4 regions of the Leclercia pneumoniae genome follow, and region 4 is predicted to be linked to each of the others. Evidence: predicted binding sites of a transcription regulator. Region 4 holds the regulator's gene; each other region holds the start of a gene.
The links. Region 4 encodes CRP, which controls carbon source genes, mostly activating them, when cyclic AMP is high. Its sites were predicted from a motif close to ATGTGANNNNNNTCACAT; they were not measured.
Positions count from the first base shown of each region.

Region 1 (4,183 bases), 2.1 Mb from region 4:
TTGTTTTAGTGCCCTGGTTTATCTACTCGAAACGCGTCCCTGTCGTCTTTTGTCGTTAATGCCCGGGCGTCCAGGAATGCTCCGGATAGCATTCTGTGGCCCCGCTTTACCATTAAAATTAGATGATAAATACGCTGCTTTTAAGGAATGAATATGACGCAACGAGCTTTATTACTGGTTGATCTGCAAAATGATTTTTGCGCAGGCGGCGCGCTGGCGGTAGCAGAAGGCGACAGCACTGTTGATATCGCTAATACGCTTATTGAGTGGTGTAAAGCCCGCGGCGATGCCGTGGTGGCAAGCCAGGACTGGCATCCGGAAAATCACGGTAGCTTTGCCAGCCAGCATGACGTTGAACCTTATAGCCTGGGCGAACTCGACGGGCTGGCACAGACATTCTGGCCGGATCACTGCGTTCAGCAGACCGAAGGCGCTGAGCTCCACCCTTTGCTTAACCAAAAAGCGATTGATGCGGTGTTCCACAAAGGCGAAAACCCGGCCATCGACAGTTATAGCGCATTCTTTGATAACGGCCATCGTCAGAAAACGGCGCTGGATGCGTGGCTGCGTCACCATGAAATCGTTGAGCTTATTGTGCTGGGTCTGGCGACAGATTATTGCGTGAAATTTACCGTGCTGGACGCACTCCAGCTGGGATACACCGTCAATGTGATTACCGATGGCTGCCGCGGCGTCAATCTTCAGCCTCAGGATAGCGCGCAGGCGTTTATGGATATGGCAGCTGCGGGTGCCACCCTGTATACGCTGGAAGACTGGCAAGAGACACAGGCGTAGTCCTTTTGCCGGGCGGTGGTACTTTCACCGCCCGGTACGCATAAACCCATCAGGATTTGAACATGGCAATCGATTTTGGCGCGATGCCGAAATCTTCCTTCAGCTGTTGTTTACTCTTCATCACCATCTGCCCCTGAGTATCAATGGTCATGTGTTGCGCGTCGGTGTTATGCCGCGCCTGCCATAGCATAACCAGTTGCAGGCTGTTCTCTTTCTGGGCCGGGGTCAGCGCCACCCCATCAGGCCATTTTCCCAGCTCAACGGCAGTGACCAGGCGTTGATAAACGTCCTCTGTCATCCCACTAATCATCTCGTCAATATTCATGATTTACCCGGCTCCGGTGGAATAATTTGCTGAATCGATTTTTCAACCTTTAGTCTGGTCGCCATTCTGGTCATCGGTGAAGCTTAACGAGGCAGAATTGACGCAGAAACGCTCCCCTGTTGGCTGAGGGCCGTCCGGGAAAACATGACCGAGGTGGGCATCACAATTTCCGCAGCGGATTTCGATGCGCTGCATACCATGAGAGTTGTCGGTCAGATAGCGGATTGCCTCATCGCTGACGGGCTCATAGAAGCTTGGCCAACCGCAGCCAGAATCGTATTTACTTTCAGAGTTAAACAGCGCAGCATCACACACCAGGCAGTGGTAGATCCCATCACGTTTGTTATGCAGTAAACGCCCGGTGAACGGCGGCTCGGTGCCGTGGTTCTGGGTCACGTAGAACTGCATTTCTGTTAGATTTTTCTTCAGTTCGTCCGGGTTGGATTGATTCGACATAAGCTCATATCTCACGATTGAAAACAGACAACGTTTAGGTCGATTCTAACAAAACATTAACACTGAAGTGTGAACTTTTGTTCTAAACTTAGTCGTTGCGAAAAGGCGGTCGGCCAAATGTGATCTAATCCACATTTTTCTTCGGCCAGCCCTTTAAAATTCACGGCGCAGTCCCCATATGGTTGCAAGCTCCGAGGGAATGTTAGGCGAGTCAATCGCCCAAAGGTCGCGCGAAGGATTGATTTGCCGCAATGATTGACACGATTCCGCTTGACGCTGCGTATGGTTTTTGTAATTTTACAGGCAACCTTTTATTCACTAACAAATAGCTGGTGGAATATATGACTATCAAAGTAGGTATCAACGGTTTTGGCCGTATCGGTCGCATTGTTTTCCGTGCTGCTCAGGAACGTTCTGACATCGAAATCGTTGGTATCAACGATCTGTTGGACGCTGAATACATGGCGTACATGCTGAAGTACGACTCAACCCACGGTCGCTTCAACGGTACTGTTGAAGTTAAAGACGGCCACCTGGTTGTTAACGGCAAAACCATCCGTGTTACTGCTGAAAAAGATCCAGCTAACCTGAAGTGGAACGAAATCGGTGTTGACGTGGTTGCTGAAGCAACCGGTATCTTCCTGACCGACGAAACTGCACGTAAGCACATCACCGCTGGCGCGAAAAAAGTTGTTCTGACTGGTCCTTCCAAAGACAACACCCCAATGTTCGTACGTGGTGCTAACTTCGAAACTTACGCTGGCCAGGATATCGTTTCCAACGCATCCTGCACCACCAACTGCCTGGCACCGCTGGCGAAAGTTATCAACGACAACTTCGGTATCGTTGAAGGTCTGATGACCACCGTACACGCGACCACCGCAACTCAGAAAACCGTTGACGGCCCGTCTCACAAAGACTGGCGTGGCGGCCGTGGCGCGGCTCAGAACATCATCCCATCCTCTACCGGTGCTGCTAAAGCGGTAGGTAAAGTATTGCCAGAACTGAATGGCAAACTGACTGGTATGGCGTTCCGCGTTCCGACTCCTAACGTATCCGTTGTTGACCTGACCGTTCGTCTGGAAAAAGCTGCTTCTTATGAAGAAATTAAGAAAGCAATCAAAGCTGCTTCCGAAGGCGCAATGAAAGGCGTTCTGGGTTACACCGAAGATGACGTTGTTTCTACCGATTTCAACGGCGAAGTATGCACTTCCGTGTTCGATGCTAAAGCAGGTATCGCACTGAACGACAACTTCGTTAAGCTGGTATCCTGGTACGACAACGAAACCGGTTACTCCAACAAAGTACTGGACCTGATCGCTCACATCTCCAAATAAGTTGAGATGAGACACTGATTCAAAAGGCGACTTCGGTCGCCTTTTTTATTGCTTCAAGACAGAGGATTGCTTAATGATTAATAAAATTTTTGCACTTCCGGTAGTCGAAGAACTTACCCCTGTGCTTTCCCGCCGTCAGATTGACGGAGCCGACATCATCGTCGTTGATCACCCGCGCGTAAAAGCCTCCGTAGCGCTGAATGGCGCTCACCTGCTCTCCTGGAAACCAGAAGGTCAAACCGAAGCGCTGTGGCTCAGCGACAACACCTCTTTCAAAAAAGGGGCGGCGATCCGCGGCGGCGTGCCGATTTGCTGGCCGTGGTTTGGCCCGGCGGCACAGTCAGGTTTGCCTGCTCACGGGTTTGCCCGTAATCAGCAGTGGACCTTGAAAGCGCACAATGACGATGAAAATGGTGTGGTACTGACGTTTGAACTGCAGGCAAATGAGGAGACCCGTGCGCTCTGGCCGCACGATTTCACACTCTATGCACGCTTCAAGCTGGGTAAAACCTGTGAAATCGAACTGGAAGCCCACGGCGAATTTGAAACCACCAGCGCCCTGCACACCTATTTCAACGTGGGTGACATCAGCGCGGTCAAGGTGAGTGGATTGGGCGATACCTTTATCGACAAAGTGGATAACGCCAAAGAGGGCAAACTGAGCGACGGCGTGCAGACCTTCCCGGATCGTACCGACCGCGTTTATCTGCATCCGGAAGCGTGCAGCGTCATTCATGACGCCGCGCTGAACCGCAGCGTCGAAGTGGTGCACCATCACCATAGCAACGTTGTGGGCTGGAACCCGGGCCCGGCGCTCTCTGTGAGCATGGCCGACGTACCGGACGAGGGTTATAAGACCTTCGTCTGTGTAGAAACCGCCTGCGTAACATCACCACAGAAGACCAGCGAAGAGAAGCCTTCTCGTCTGGGGCAAACTATTAGCATCATTCAGCGCTAATGATGCCCGCCTCACTCCCCACGGGAGCGGGGCGTTTTACCATCACACCATATCCAGCGGCGTTTTATGGCCAGGCGCCGGAAATGCGTCCGCAAGCATAGCTATCTCTTCGTCAGAGAGCGTAATCTCTAACGCCTGCGCGTTATCCCTGACATGCTCTGGCGAGCCCGCTTTTGGAATCGCTATCACCCCCTGATGACTAATGACCCATGCCAACAGGATCTGCGCCGGCGTGGCGCGATGACGTTATGCTATCTCATTGACCACCGGATGCGTCATTAATCCAGAACGTAATCGCCCGGCCTGAGCCAG
Region 1 covers NZ_CP071383.1:1,802,544-1,806,726, reverse strand. The annotation lists gene JZ655_RS08670 (DUF2569 family protein) at 1-59, shown strand, start outside; gene pncA (bifunctional nicotinamidase/pyrazinamidase) at 154-795, shown strand; gene JZ655_RS08660 (YeaC family protein) at 845-1,120, opposite strand; gene msrB (peptide-methionine (R)-S-oxide reductase MsrB) at 1,163-1,576, opposite strand; gene gapA (glyceraldehyde-3-phosphate dehydrogenase) at 1,918-2,913, shown strand; gene JZ655_RS08645 (D-hexose-6-phosphate mutarotase) at 2,987-3,871, shown strand; partial or broken gene JZ655_RS08640 (aldo/keto reductase) at 3,914-4,183, opposite strand, start outside.
Region 1: msrB (peptide-methionine (R)-S-oxide reductase MsrB) is a predicted target of CRP. The motif match lies at 1,694-1,711, and genes of this name have one in related genera.

Region 2 (4,183 bases), 2.1 Mb from region 4:
GGATGAAACCGATCTCTGCTTTACGGGCGGCTTCCCTGGCCCGCTGCGCAAGCTGCTCGGGATCTGGGCGGAAGAGATCGACTGTCTGGGCGAGGGGGAACGTAACCTGGTGCAGGGGCTGGCGGGCAATGCGTCGGGTCTGCAGGGGCCGTACCAGGTGCGTCATCTCTGCGAGCTGATCCACACTGAAACCGCCCAGGCGCTGGCGACCTACCGGGATGATTTTTATGCCGGTCGACCGGCGGTAACGGTTAACCGATTTGGCAACGGCAAAGCCTGGCACGTGGCGTCGCGCAACGATCTGCAATTCCAGCGTGACTTCTTCGCCGGCATTATTAACGAACTGGCGCTGCCGCAGGCCGTCGATGCTGACTTCCCGCCGGGCGTGGTGGCTACCGCCCGTACTGATGGCGAGAGCACCTGGGTGTTTGTGCAGAACTTCACGGCGCAGCAGCAACTGGTCACGCTGCCAGAGGGCTATACCGACAGTATGACCGATGCTGCGGCGGTGGGCGAAACCGTGCTCCTGCCGTGGGATTGTCGCGTGCTGAAGCGCAGGGCATAACGCCCGGCGCCACGCATAACACGCCTGCTCAAATGAGCAGGCATTTTTTTACCCCTGGATACCCTAAATCATTCGGCTTGCAGACCAGGATGCGTATCGCGTTTGCAGCGTGAAGGATGACGGATATAACTGAGAGGCTACTGATGGATACCAAAATCACTCAGCGTTTAATTCCGGCGTTTGGCGGAGAAGAGAATATCGAACATATCGAAGCCTGTATTACCCGCCTGCGCGTCACGGTAAAAGATTTAAATAAGGTTGACTCGCAGGCAATACAGGAGGAGGGGGCGTTAGGGGTCATTATTATTGGGCAACAAGTCCATGCGATATTTGGCCGACAATCCGATACCTTGCGCCAATTACTCGACGACCATTTTAATGGCCGTAAATAAATAAAAAAAACGGGATAGCCAATAAATGGTTATCCCGTAAAGGCCAAAATAACTACCCAGTGTTGGAGATAAAATAATGATAACAGGCAAATCAGAGAATAATGCTTACCACCAGGCTTCAACCTGGATGCCAAAGTTCCAGTTATTATTCGCGGTGCCATCCTGGAATGATTGACCCTTCTCAGAGTCATTCAGATAAGAGGCAAACACGCGCAGTTCCGGACGCGACATAAAATCAGGGCCATCCGCCAGACCCAGAGCGATGGTGTACTTCTCGCCGCTCTGTTTGTATTTCGCGCCGTCGGTGTAGGTGTCTTTCTGATAGAACCCGCCTACCTCGCCGATAAGACGCACATACTCCGTAAACTGATACTGCGCGCGGCCGACGAGGGAGATCAGGCGTGACTTCTCGGTGTAGAGGGTGGTGTCATCCGCCGAGCCCCAGGTGAGAACGTGGTTGAAAGAGAGCTTATCGGTGATGGGAATCAAGCCGGTGTTGATAACACGGTAACCCGAAGCATCGTTGACATAGTTCCACATGTCATACCAGCCTCCGCCCTGAGAGACCATATTCTGCGCCAGCCCTTTGTTGGCATACTGCAGCACCAGCTTGTTATAGCCGCCCAGCATCTCCTGGCTAATCTCGCCGGTGACCATCACGCCGTTATCAGCGTCATACAAGCCGCCGTACTCTTTCTGCTTGTTGGTGGGGTTTGGCATCGCGTAATCGATGCCCACTTCGGTCCACGCGCCTGCCCAGGGTTTCCAGCCGGCGTAGCGTACGTCGATATAGTTGATGTTGACATCGTTGTCGCCATCCACGCGGTAATCCACGTCATTGGCATCGCCACGGATCCACGCCACGGAGATGGCACCGGGGCCGAGGGTGTAGTTTTCAATACCGGCACCGGCGCCGGAAATGTTCCAGTATTTGGTATCGATGATGTGCAGGTCATGACGCTGGTAATAGCGTTTACCGCCCCAAATTACCGCGTTAGGATCGCCCGGGATCAGCCCTTTGATCTGCAGGTTGAGCTGACGCAAGCCGAACTCGGCGTCGTCATCCAGGGTCGATTCGTTGTCATTCGAGCCATCGGACACCATGCTGACCATACTGTCGAGGTAAAAACTGACATCGTTCTTCTTGTAAACTTCTGAGCCTAACTCCAGCTCACCGTAGGTGTCGGTCTCGTTACCCAGACGACCAATCTTGTTTTTTTGCCACTCTTCCATCCCGCCATCCCGCGAGACGCCCACACCAGAGCGAAGATATCCATGGAAATCAATAGGTACTGAAGACGCCGCTAACAGCGAAGGTGAGGCCAGCGCAGCCGCCAACGCAACGGATACAGAGCGGATCGTAGTGTTCATTGTAACCCTCTTATTGTTTTGTAATACGTTCACAAATCCGCTGTCATAAAATGCCTAAACTCTTTTCGTGGCAATTGTGATGTCATAAATGTGTGATTAAGTGCAAATAAAACAGCGAGATTTGTTACGAGAGATGAGATTCAGACAGAAATGTGGCAATGTGATCGTCATACTTTTTTAGAGCGTGAGCCGCGCCATGATGCTGCGATGAGCGTTTTTTTAAATGGCCCCTGTTACAATCAAACAATAACGACACAAGGAACCGGACCATGAAGTCGAAAAGCGCGACGTTAGAGGATGTGGCTCGCCATGCGGGCGTCTCCTATCAGACCGTGTCCAGGGTACTGAACAAATCTGCCAATGTATCCGAAGCCACGCGCCATAAGGTGGAGAAAGCCATTGAAATACTGCGTTATGTTCCGAACCGGCTGGCACAGCAACTGGTCGGCAAGCAGACGCAGACCGTAGGGCTGGTCACCATATCTCTGGCCCTGCATGCCCCTTCACAGGTGGCGGCGGCGGTAAAACGCTATGCCAATCTTGAAGGTTACCAGGTGCTGATCTCCATGATCGATGAGAACGTCAACCACAGCATTCAGGATTCGATCAACGAATTGAAGTCTCAGCTGGTAAACAAAGTGATCATCAACGTGCCGCTGGAGGCTGACGAGGCGCAGAAAATCGCGTCAGATAACGACGACATCGTCTGCCTGTTCCTGGATGTTGATCCCTACAGCTCTGTGTTTAACGTTTCGTTTAACCCGGCGGATGGCACGCGCGCCAGCGTGAAATATCTGCATGAACTCGGCCACCGAGAGATCGCGCTGCTGGCGGGACCGGCCAGTTCAGTCTCGGCAGAGCTGCGCCTGAAAAGCTGGGTGGAGACGTTGAAGAGTTATGGCCTGGAGCCTGCCACCATCGTGCGCGGCAACTGGGATGCGCAGAGCGGTTACGCGGGGGCGCTGCAAATGCTGCGTGAGACAGCCCACTTTACCGCCGTGCTGGTGGGGAACGACCAGATGGCGCTGGGGGTGCTAAGCGCCTTCCATCAACATCAGATCCCGATTCCGGGCGAGAAATCGGTGATTGGTTACGATGACACCTATGAAAGCTCATTCTTCTATCCGGCACTGACGACCGTCTCGCTGGATCTGGATCTGCAGGGTAAAGAAGCGGTGCGCCGCATTCTGGACCACGGAGAGGAAAGTACGCTGCGCTTGTCGTCCATCCTACCGGCGCGGCTGGTGGTGCGGCACTCCACCGGCCCGAAAGGGGAGAAGGGTAAAAACCTGCAGGCGCTCGCCGACCAGCTGCGGGCCATTGCCCATCAACTGGAGGAGCGGTAAAGCCCCCTCATTATGGCGACTGGGCAGAGTTGCCTCTGAGCGTGCCTCACGCACAGAGGCGCAAGGGCAGCGGCAGGGAGGTAAGCTCTAATGGACAAATATTTATAAGATTCAGCGATAAACTCAGGCTTCTGACCCCGGAAAATAGCCCAACAGGAGCCCGCTGAATGTTTCCTCACCTGCGCATTGCCAGACCCGTGACCGATCTTGCACGATCTTTCCATATGTACGCCAGCGGCCTGGGGCTGCAAAAGATTGCCGACTTTGACGATCATGACGGCTTTAGCGGCATCATGCTCGGCCGTGCGGGGCTGCACTGGCATATGGAGTTAACCCTCTGTCTGCACCATCCGGTACAGCCTTCCCCGACAGCAGAAGATCTGCTGGTCATGTACTATCCGGAAAAGCAGGCGTGGGAAGAGGCCTGTGAAAAGATGATCGCGGCGGGCTTCAGGGCGGTGAGCGCGTTCAATCCTTACTGGGATAAGCAGGGGGCAACCTTTATAGAT
Region 2 covers NZ_CP071383.1:1,604,919-1,609,101, forward strand. The annotation lists gene JZ655_RS07525 (beta-galactosidase) at 1-565, shown strand, start outside; gene JZ655_RS07530 (PTS sugar transporter subunit IIB) at 709-957, shown strand; gene JZ655_RS07535 (maltoporin) at 1,063-2,328, opposite strand; gene JZ655_RS07540 (LacI family DNA-binding transcriptional regulator) at 2,598-3,674, shown strand; gene JZ655_RS07545 (VOC family protein) at 3,842-4,183, shown strand, end outside.
Region 2: JZ655_RS07535 (maltoporin) is a predicted target of CRP. The motif match lies at 2,419-2,436, and genes of this name have one in related genera.

Region 3 (4,183 bases), 1.7 Mb from region 4:
TGGGCATCGCTGACGCGGGTAATCATCCGTAATTCGGCCGCAGGTGTAATGCCCTTCTCCAGTACGCGCTGCAGCGTCACTGCGCATCCCACCACCACGATCGGTGCACCAGAGAGTTCCCCCCCGGTCAGGGATTTGATAATGATCTCCGGGCCGATGCCCGCCGGGTCGCCCATCGTTACAGCAATGATATTAGTCACTCATCTTCTCCTCGATAAAATGCAGAACCTCAAGCAGCATGGTTTCACTACCAAAACCGCCCGCTTTGGTCATGACTGGCCCCTGCCAGCGACAACCTAAAAACCGACCGAAGGGTACGCAGCGCGCCACCTGCCCGGTGATTTCAAACCCTTCGGCGTGAAGCGCACTGGCTACCGCCATTGCCACATCCCCCCCGGAGACATATAACGCTGCCGGGTTACTGCTCTCCAGCACCTGGCTCGTGAGCGCGCCCAGACATGTGCTGATTTGCTCACCCAGCTCCGCACGACTCAGCTCGTACTGTTGGCACAGCACGTCAATTTGATGACGCGCGGCGTGATCGGAACAGGTGTGCACCACGCAGTGTTCTCCAGCCGCCAGCGCCACACTAATCTGCTGCGCATAACCGCTTATTCCGTCGCGAAAGAGATCGGTGATGTCGATAAAGATAGAGCGGACGTTCTGCTGCTGGCGTACTCGCAGAATCTGCTTTTGCGCGATTTCACTCATCGAGCCAACCACCGCCAATAAAGGACGCGGACGCGCCAGGTGACGCGCCAGGGCATCACACAGTCCGGCGGAACCCACCAGCAACGGACGCGGGTCGCAGGCTGCGGCTACGGCCATGATCTGATCCAGATCGTCATCGCTCTGGGCATCCACAATCAGTAATCGGGTGTCGCCAGTCAGGGCTGCGGCCAGGGTCGACGCCGTAACCACCTGGCTTGACAGCGCCGTCTGCTCTGCCAGCACTGCGGCAATCTGCGCATGACGCACGGGCGTTTTGGGGTCGCTGGCGAATTCGGTTTCCGTCACCGGTAGGCCGAACACGCGACAGACACCCTGCTCGGTGGTACGCCCGGCCTGCGGAAACGCCGGCGCGATAATCGCCTGACGCTGGCCGGTCGCCTGCAGAAGCGCCTCCACTTCCGCCCCGGGATTACCCCGCAGGGTGGAGTCGATTTTTTTCACCTGCCACTGTGCCTGGCGCATTTCAGCACCATAGCCCGCCACCTTTTCAGCGGCCTCTGATGCCGTTAGCGCCCGGCTATCGCTATTAATAACCAGCGCGTCGGCATGACCGGTAAAGGGGGTCTGAAACGCCACACTGACTTTTTTACCGCGCAACGCCAGGCTCACCCCCGCATCGTTAGCCCCGGTAAAGTCATCGGCAATGACTACGACCTCTCTTTTGCTGTTCACTTTCATCCCCACTCCGGTTTGTATTTCTTGTTAATGATTATATTCAATCATGATTGATTATATGTGAGCAAGATCAAGTTATTCAGTTCGTGAATAAATTATAAATTTAAGGACACGATGACTGTGATTGTCTTGTAATGAGCGAAATCAATCACAGACACAGCAACAGGAGATTCATGTGTTAACCATCAACAGTACGATCATCAGCGGCGCGGGCGCTATCCCCGCCATTGCCCCCCTGCTGGCAGGTAAAACGCGTCTATTACTGGTCACCGACGGCAATATCGCCCGTCTTGACGCCGCCCGCTCCATCCGCAGCCTGCTGGAGGCCGATGGCCGCCAGCTCAGCGTGATTGACAGTGTGCCACCCGAGCCCACCAGCCACGACGTGCGCGCCCTGCTGGCTGAAACAAAAGAGACCGCCTTCGATCTGGTGGTCGGCGTAGGTGGCGGCAGCGTACTGGATGTGGCCAAACTGCTTTCGGTGCTGTGTCATCCCCACTCCCCTGGGCTGGATACCCTGCTGGCAGGCGAAAAACCGCAGGTTCGCCTCCCCTCGTTGCTGATTCCGGCCAGCGCCGGCACCGGTTCCGAGGCAACGCCAAACGCGATTCTCGCGATTCCCGAGCAGAGCACCAAGGTTGGCATCATTTCCCCCGTGCTGCTGCCAGATTATGTCGCGCTGCTGCCGGAGTTAACGACCAGCATGCCGCCGCATATTGCCTCTTCAACGGGTATTGATGCCCTCTGCCATCTGATTGAGTGTTTCACCGCAACCGTGGCCAACCCGGTAAGCGATAACGCGGCGCTGACGGGGCTGCGCAAATTGTTGAACAACATTGAAACCGCCTGCGCCGAGCCGCACAACCTGGCCGCGAAGCTGGAGATGTTGTGGGCCTCTTACTACGGCGGCGTCGCCATTGCCCATGCGGGCACCCATCTGGTTCATGCCCTCTCTTATCCTCTGGGCGGGACGTACCATCTGCCCCATGGCGTGGCGAATGCCATTTTGCTGGCCCCCTGCATGCGCGTGGTTCGTCCGGATGCCGTTGAGAAATTTGCACAAGTGTGGGATCTGGTTCCCGGCGCCGACACCTCCCTGTCGATGGAAGAGAAGTCGCACGCGCTGGTGGACTACTTCGCCGCCCTGGTACGTCGCCTGAATTTACCCGACAACCTCGAAACGTTGGGGGTCCCGCGCGATGACATCGCCTCTCTGAGCGATGCCGCCCTGAACGTAAAACGTCTGATGAATAATGCCCCGCGCCAGGTCAGCCATGCCGAGGTCGCAGGTATTTATCAGACTCTGTTTCCAGCCAGTTAACTTCAAAGGAGTGTGTAATGCGTAACAACATTGAGGGCGTGCTGACGGCGATCGTCACCCCCTTCACCGACGACGGGGCGCTGCACCTGCCGGGACTAAAACGTCAGATCCAGCGTCAGCTGGCGGCGGGCAACGGCATCTTTTGTGGCGGTACTAACGGAGAGTTCTTTGTGCTGACCGAAGAGGAAAAAGTGGCCGTCACCCGCACCTGCGTGGAAGAGGTGGCCGGGCGCGCACCGGTGGTGGCACATATTGGCGAAATTTCGACCCGGGCAACGATTCGTCTGGGTAAACAGGTCGAGGCGCTGGGGGTGGACGCGGTCTCCGTTATCACTCCGTGGTTCGTTCCGCTCACCCAGGCTGAATTGATCGCCCACTACACCACCATTGCCGATGCGCTGAACGTACCGGTGTTCCTCTACAACATCCCGGCGCGAACCGGCAACACCATCGCGCCTGAGACGGCCCGGGCGCTGGCCGCTCATCCCAATATTATCGGCATTAAAGACAGCGCGGGGAGCCATGAGAGCCTGAGCGGTTTTCTGAAAGCCGTTGAAGATATTGACGGTTTTGACGTGCTGAATGGCCCGGATTCGCTCATTCATCAGGGCTTTGTTGAAGGATGCTCCGCCTGTATTTCTGGCCTGGCGAACGTGGCGCCGAACGAAATCAACGCCATCTGGGCACGTTTTCGTGCCGGGGATATCGCGGGCTCGCGGCAGGCCCAGGAGAGCGTGACCGATCTCCGTACCCGACTGTACAGCGTCGCTTTTTCGCCTGCGGCCGTGAAAAAAGCGCTGCAGGTCATGGGTGAAGAGGTGGGAGAGAGCCGCTACGCGGTGGCTTTCGATGCGCAACAAACAGAACAGATCCGCCAGATAGTGACGAAGTCACTGCAGTAACCGGCGTTTGCTTTCGTCCATAAGAATTCGGGTGCCCTCTGCGCCCAGGATTCATACGCCCTGAAGAGAGGCTAAGATGAACAACTTTACCGCTGAAGATACCCTCATCATCGTAGGCATTGTGATTGTCTACATTCTGTTTACTACCTGGCTGACGTTCCGGTTACGCAGTAAAAACACCGGCGATTTTATGGAAGGCTCGCGCGCGATGCCGGCGTTTATCGTCGGGATCCTGCTGATGTCGGAATACATTGGTGCGAAATCCACGATCGGTACCGCGCAGGCGGCGTTTGAAGATGGCTTTGCCGCCTCCTGGTCAGTCATCGGCGCGGCTATCGGCTTCCCGCTGTTTGGGCTGCTGCTGGTGAAACGCATCTACAGCACCGGCAAGATCACCATCTCCGGGGCGATTGCCGAAAAATACGGCACCAGCACCAAAAACATTATCTCCATCATTATGATCTACGCCCTGCTGCTGGTGAACGTGGGTAACTACGTGAGCGGCGCGGCGGCGATTTCGACGGTACTGAAGGTGAACTTGCCTGTTGCCGCC
Region 3 covers NZ_CP071383.1:2,255,785-2,259,967, forward strand. The annotation lists gene JZ655_RS10865 (D-threonate 4-phosphate dehydrogenase) at 1-200, opposite strand, end outside; gene dtnK (D-threonate kinase) at 193-1,410, opposite strand; gene JZ655_RS10875 (iron-containing alcohol dehydrogenase) at 1,583-2,728, shown strand; gene JZ655_RS10880 (dihydrodipicolinate synthase family protein) at 2,746-3,630, shown strand; gene JZ655_RS10885 (sodium:solute symporter family protein) at 3,707-4,183, shown strand, end outside.
Region 3: JZ655_RS10875 (iron-containing alcohol dehydrogenase) is a predicted target of CRP. The motif match lies at 1,466-1,483, and genes of this name have one in related genera.

Region 4 (4,183 bases):
TTGTGTTACGTGAAGGCACAGATTATGGTGAACAAGAACGCACGCTCGAACAGAAAGTGGCCGATGTTAAGCGTCAGCTGCAAAACGGCGAGGTACTGATCGTGTGGTCCGAGCTACATGAAACCGTCAACGTCATGCCCCGCAATCAATTTCGCGGTTAATCGCTTCATCTTTCTACTCAGGGAGTTGCTATGTCCGCCAGACATCCGGTTATTGCCGTCACAGGATCGAGTGGTGCAGGCACCACCACTACCAGCCTCGCCTTTCGTAAAATCTTCTCTCAGCTTCATTTAAGCGCCGCAGAGGTCGAGGGTGACAGCTTTCACCGCTACACCCGTCCTGAGATGGACATGGCCATTCGTAAAGCGCGCGATCTGGGTAAGCACATCAGCTATTTCGGCCCGGAAGCGAACGATTTCGGCCTGCTGGAGCAAACCTTTCTCGAGTATGGCCTGAGCGGTAAAGGACAGTCACGCAAATACCTGCACACCTATGACGAAGCGGTGCCCTGGAATCAGGTGCCGGGCACCTTCACCCCCTGGCAGCCGCTGCCGGAGCCGACGGATGTGCTGTTTTACGAAGGGCTGCACGGCGGCGTGGTCACGCCACAGCACGACGTGGCGCGCCATGTTGACCTGCTGGTGGGCGTGGTGCCTATCGTTAACCTCGAGTGGATTCAGAAACTGACCCGCGATACCAGCGAGCGTGGACATTCGCGTGAGGCGGTGATGGACTCCGTGGTGCGCTCGATGGAAGACTATATCAATTTCCTGACGCCGCAGTTCTCGCGCACCCACATCAACTTCCAGCGCGTCCCTACAGTGGACACCTCTAACCCCTTTGCGGCTAAAGCCATCCCCTCTCTGGATGAGAGCTTTGTGGTGATCCATTTCCGCAACCTGGAGGATATCGACTATCCCTGGCTGCTGGCGATGCTGCAGGGCTCATTTATTTCGCACATGAATACGCTGGTCGTGCCGGGCGGGAAGATGGGGCTGGCGATGGAGCTGATTATGACGCCGCTGGTGCAAAGATTGATGGAAGGGAAGAAGATCGCATAAGCCTGGTCCCTCTCCCTGTGGGAGAGGGTTAGGGTGAGGGCATCAACACGCACGATGCCCGATAAATTACGCTTCGATCACCTCATACGAATGCGTAATATTCACCGCTTTCTCCAGCATCAACGCCACGGAGCAATACTTCTCTGCTGACAGATCCACGGCGCGGGAGACCGCCGCGTCTTTCAGTTCTTTACCCGTGACAATGAAGTGCAGGTTGATATGCGTGAACAGGCGCGGCGCCTCTTCACGGCGTTCCGAGGTCAGTTTCACTTCGCAGTTTGTCACCTCATGGCGACCTTTTTGCAGGATAGAAACCACATCAATTGCGCTGCAACCGCCAGCGGCCATCAGCACCATCTCCATCGGGCTTGGCGCCTTATCTCCGGAGTTGCCGTCCATCAAAATCTGGTGCCCTGAAGCCGACTCGCCCAGGAACGTTAAGCCCTCAACCCATTTCACACGCGCTTGCATTGTAGTTAACTCCGAAGTTGCAATTTTCCTGACAGATTACGCGCCAGTAACAATTCTGGCAACGGAAGGCGACCTGTATCAAGCTGAAGCGAGACACCAGGAGACAGGCGGCTAAAGCTATGCTAAAACAGTCTGGATGCTACAGTAATACATTGACATTACGCATGTATGCAGAGGACATCACACATTACAGGCTGCTGAATATTGTGACAGCCCGATTCCCAGGAATGGGGAAGAATTCGATTGCAACCCCAGAGTGAAGGCGTCCATCCCGGCTCTGGAGACAGCTTATAACAGAGGATAACAGCGCATGGTGCTTGGCAAACCGCAAACAGACCCGACTCTCGAATGGTTCTTGTCTCATTGCCACATTCATAAGTACCCATCGAAGAGCACGCTGATTCACCAGGGTGAAAAAGCGGAAACGTTGTATTACATCGTTAAAGGCTCCGTGGCCGTGTTGATCAAAGATGAAGAAGGGAAAGAGATGATCCTTTCTTATCTGAACCAGGGCGACTTTATTGGCGAACTGGGCCTGTTTGAAGAAGGTCAGGAACGTAGCGCCTGGGTACGGGCAAAAACCGCGTGTGAAGTGGCTGAGATCTCCTACAAGAAGTTCCGCCAGTTGATCCAGGTGAACCCGGACATTCTGATGCGCCTCTCCTCGCAGATGGCACGCCGCCTGCAGGTGACTTCTGAGAAAGTGGGTAACCTCGCCTTCCTGGACGTGACCGGCCGTATCGCTCAGACGCTGCTGAATCTGGCAAAACAACCTGACGCGATGACCCATCCGGATGGTATGCAGATCAAAATCACCCGTCAGGAGATTGGTCAGATTGTGGGTTGTTCCCGCGAAACCGTTGGCCGTATTCTGAAAATGCTGGAAGATCAGAACCTGATCTCCGCCCACGGTAAAACGATCGTGGTTTACGGGACGCGTTAATTCCGAAAGAACGGCGTGCCATCGCAAGATGTCACGCCGTTTTTGTCTCTGGCATCTATGTGGCGCAGGCTGATTTATCACCCGGAAGTTAACTACGCACTTCGACAAACGCTGGTGCTGTGTCTTCCTGTGGCCGTCGGTCTGATTCTCGGCCACCTGCAACAGGGTCTGCTCTTCTCTCTCGTGCCTGCCTGCTGCAACATCGCAGGGCTGGATACCCCCCATAAACGCTTTTTCAAACGTCTGATCGTTGGCGGCTCGCTCTTTGCCGGCTGTAGTCTCGCCGTCCAGTTACTTCTGGCCCGCGACATCCCCCTGCCCCTGATTCTCACCCTGCTGGCGATGACGCTAGGGGTGACGGCAGAGATCAGCTCTTTGCATGCCAGGCTGCTACCCGCCTCGCTGATTGCCGCCATCTTTACCCTGAGCCTGGCGGGCAATATGCCGGTGTGGGAGCCGTTGCTGATCTATACGCTGGGCACGCTCTGGTATGGGCTATTTAACTGGTTCTGGTTCTGGATGTGGCGCGAACAGCCGCTGCGGGAATCGCTGAGCTTGCTGTACCGCCAGCTCGCTGACTACTGCGAAGCGAAATATACCCTGCTCACCCAGCATACCGACCCGGAAAAATCCCTGCCGCCGCTGCTGGCCCGCCAGCAGAAGGTGGTGGATCTTATCAGCCAGTGTTATCAGCAGCTACACATGCTGGCAGCTAACAGAAATCACGAATACAAACGTCTGTTGCGAACCTTCCAGGTCGGGCTCGACTTGCAGGAGCATATCTCCGTCAGCCTGCATCACCCGGAAGAGGTGCAAAAGCTGGTGGAACGCAGCCACGCCGAAGCCGTGATCAGATGGAATGCCCAGACCGTCGCCGCACGCCTGCGTGTACTCTCGGATAATATTCTCTATCACCGCTACCCCACCCGCTTCAGCATGGACAAGCAGCTGGGCGCGCTGGAGAAAATCGCCCGGCAGCACCCGGAAAACCCGGTTGGGCAGTTCTGTGCCTGGCACTTTAGCCGCATCGCCCGCGTACTACGTACCCAGCGTCCGCTCTACTCGCGCGACCTGATGGCCGATAAGCAAAAACGTCTGCCGCTCTTCCCGGCGCTGAAAAGTTATCTGTCGCTCAAGTCTTCCGCGCTGCGCAATGCCGCACGCATCAGCGTCATGCTCAGCATCGCCAGCCTGATGGGGATGGCCCTCCATTTACCGAAGCCCTACTGGATCCTTATGACCGTTCTGCTGGTCACGCAAAACGGCTACGGGGCGACGCGGGTACGCATATTCCACCGGGCAGGCGGTACCCTGGCAGGGCTGATTATCGCGGGTGCCACGCTGCACTTCCACGTGCCGGAGGGCTTTACGTTACTGAGCATGCTGCTGATTACGCTGGTGAGCTACCTGATCATTCGTAAAAACTACGGCTGGGCGACGGTCGGCTTTACGGTGACCGCGGTATACACGCTGCAGCTCCTCACGCTGAACGGCGATCAATTTATCATCGCCCGTCTCGCAGACACGCTGATAGGCTGTTTAATCGCTTTTGGCGGCATGGTGTGGTTGTGGCCGCAGTGGCAAAGCGGGTTGCTACGACAGAACGCCCACGATGCGCTGGAAGCCGACCAGGAGGCTATTCGCCTGATCCTGAGCAGTGACCCTCAGCCAACACCGCTTGCCTGGCAGCGCATGAAGGTGAACCAGG
Region 4 covers NZ_CP071383.1:3,933,562-3,937,744, forward strand. The annotation lists gene JZ655_RS19175 (YheU family protein) at 1-161, shown strand, start outside; gene JZ655_RS19180 (phosphoribulokinase) at 192-1,061, shown strand; gene JZ655_RS19185 (OsmC family protein) at 1,128-1,532, opposite strand; gene crp (cAMP-activated global transcriptional regulator CRP) at 1,843-2,475, shown strand; gene JZ655_RS19195 (YccS/YhfK family putative transporter) at 2,533-4,183, shown strand, end outside.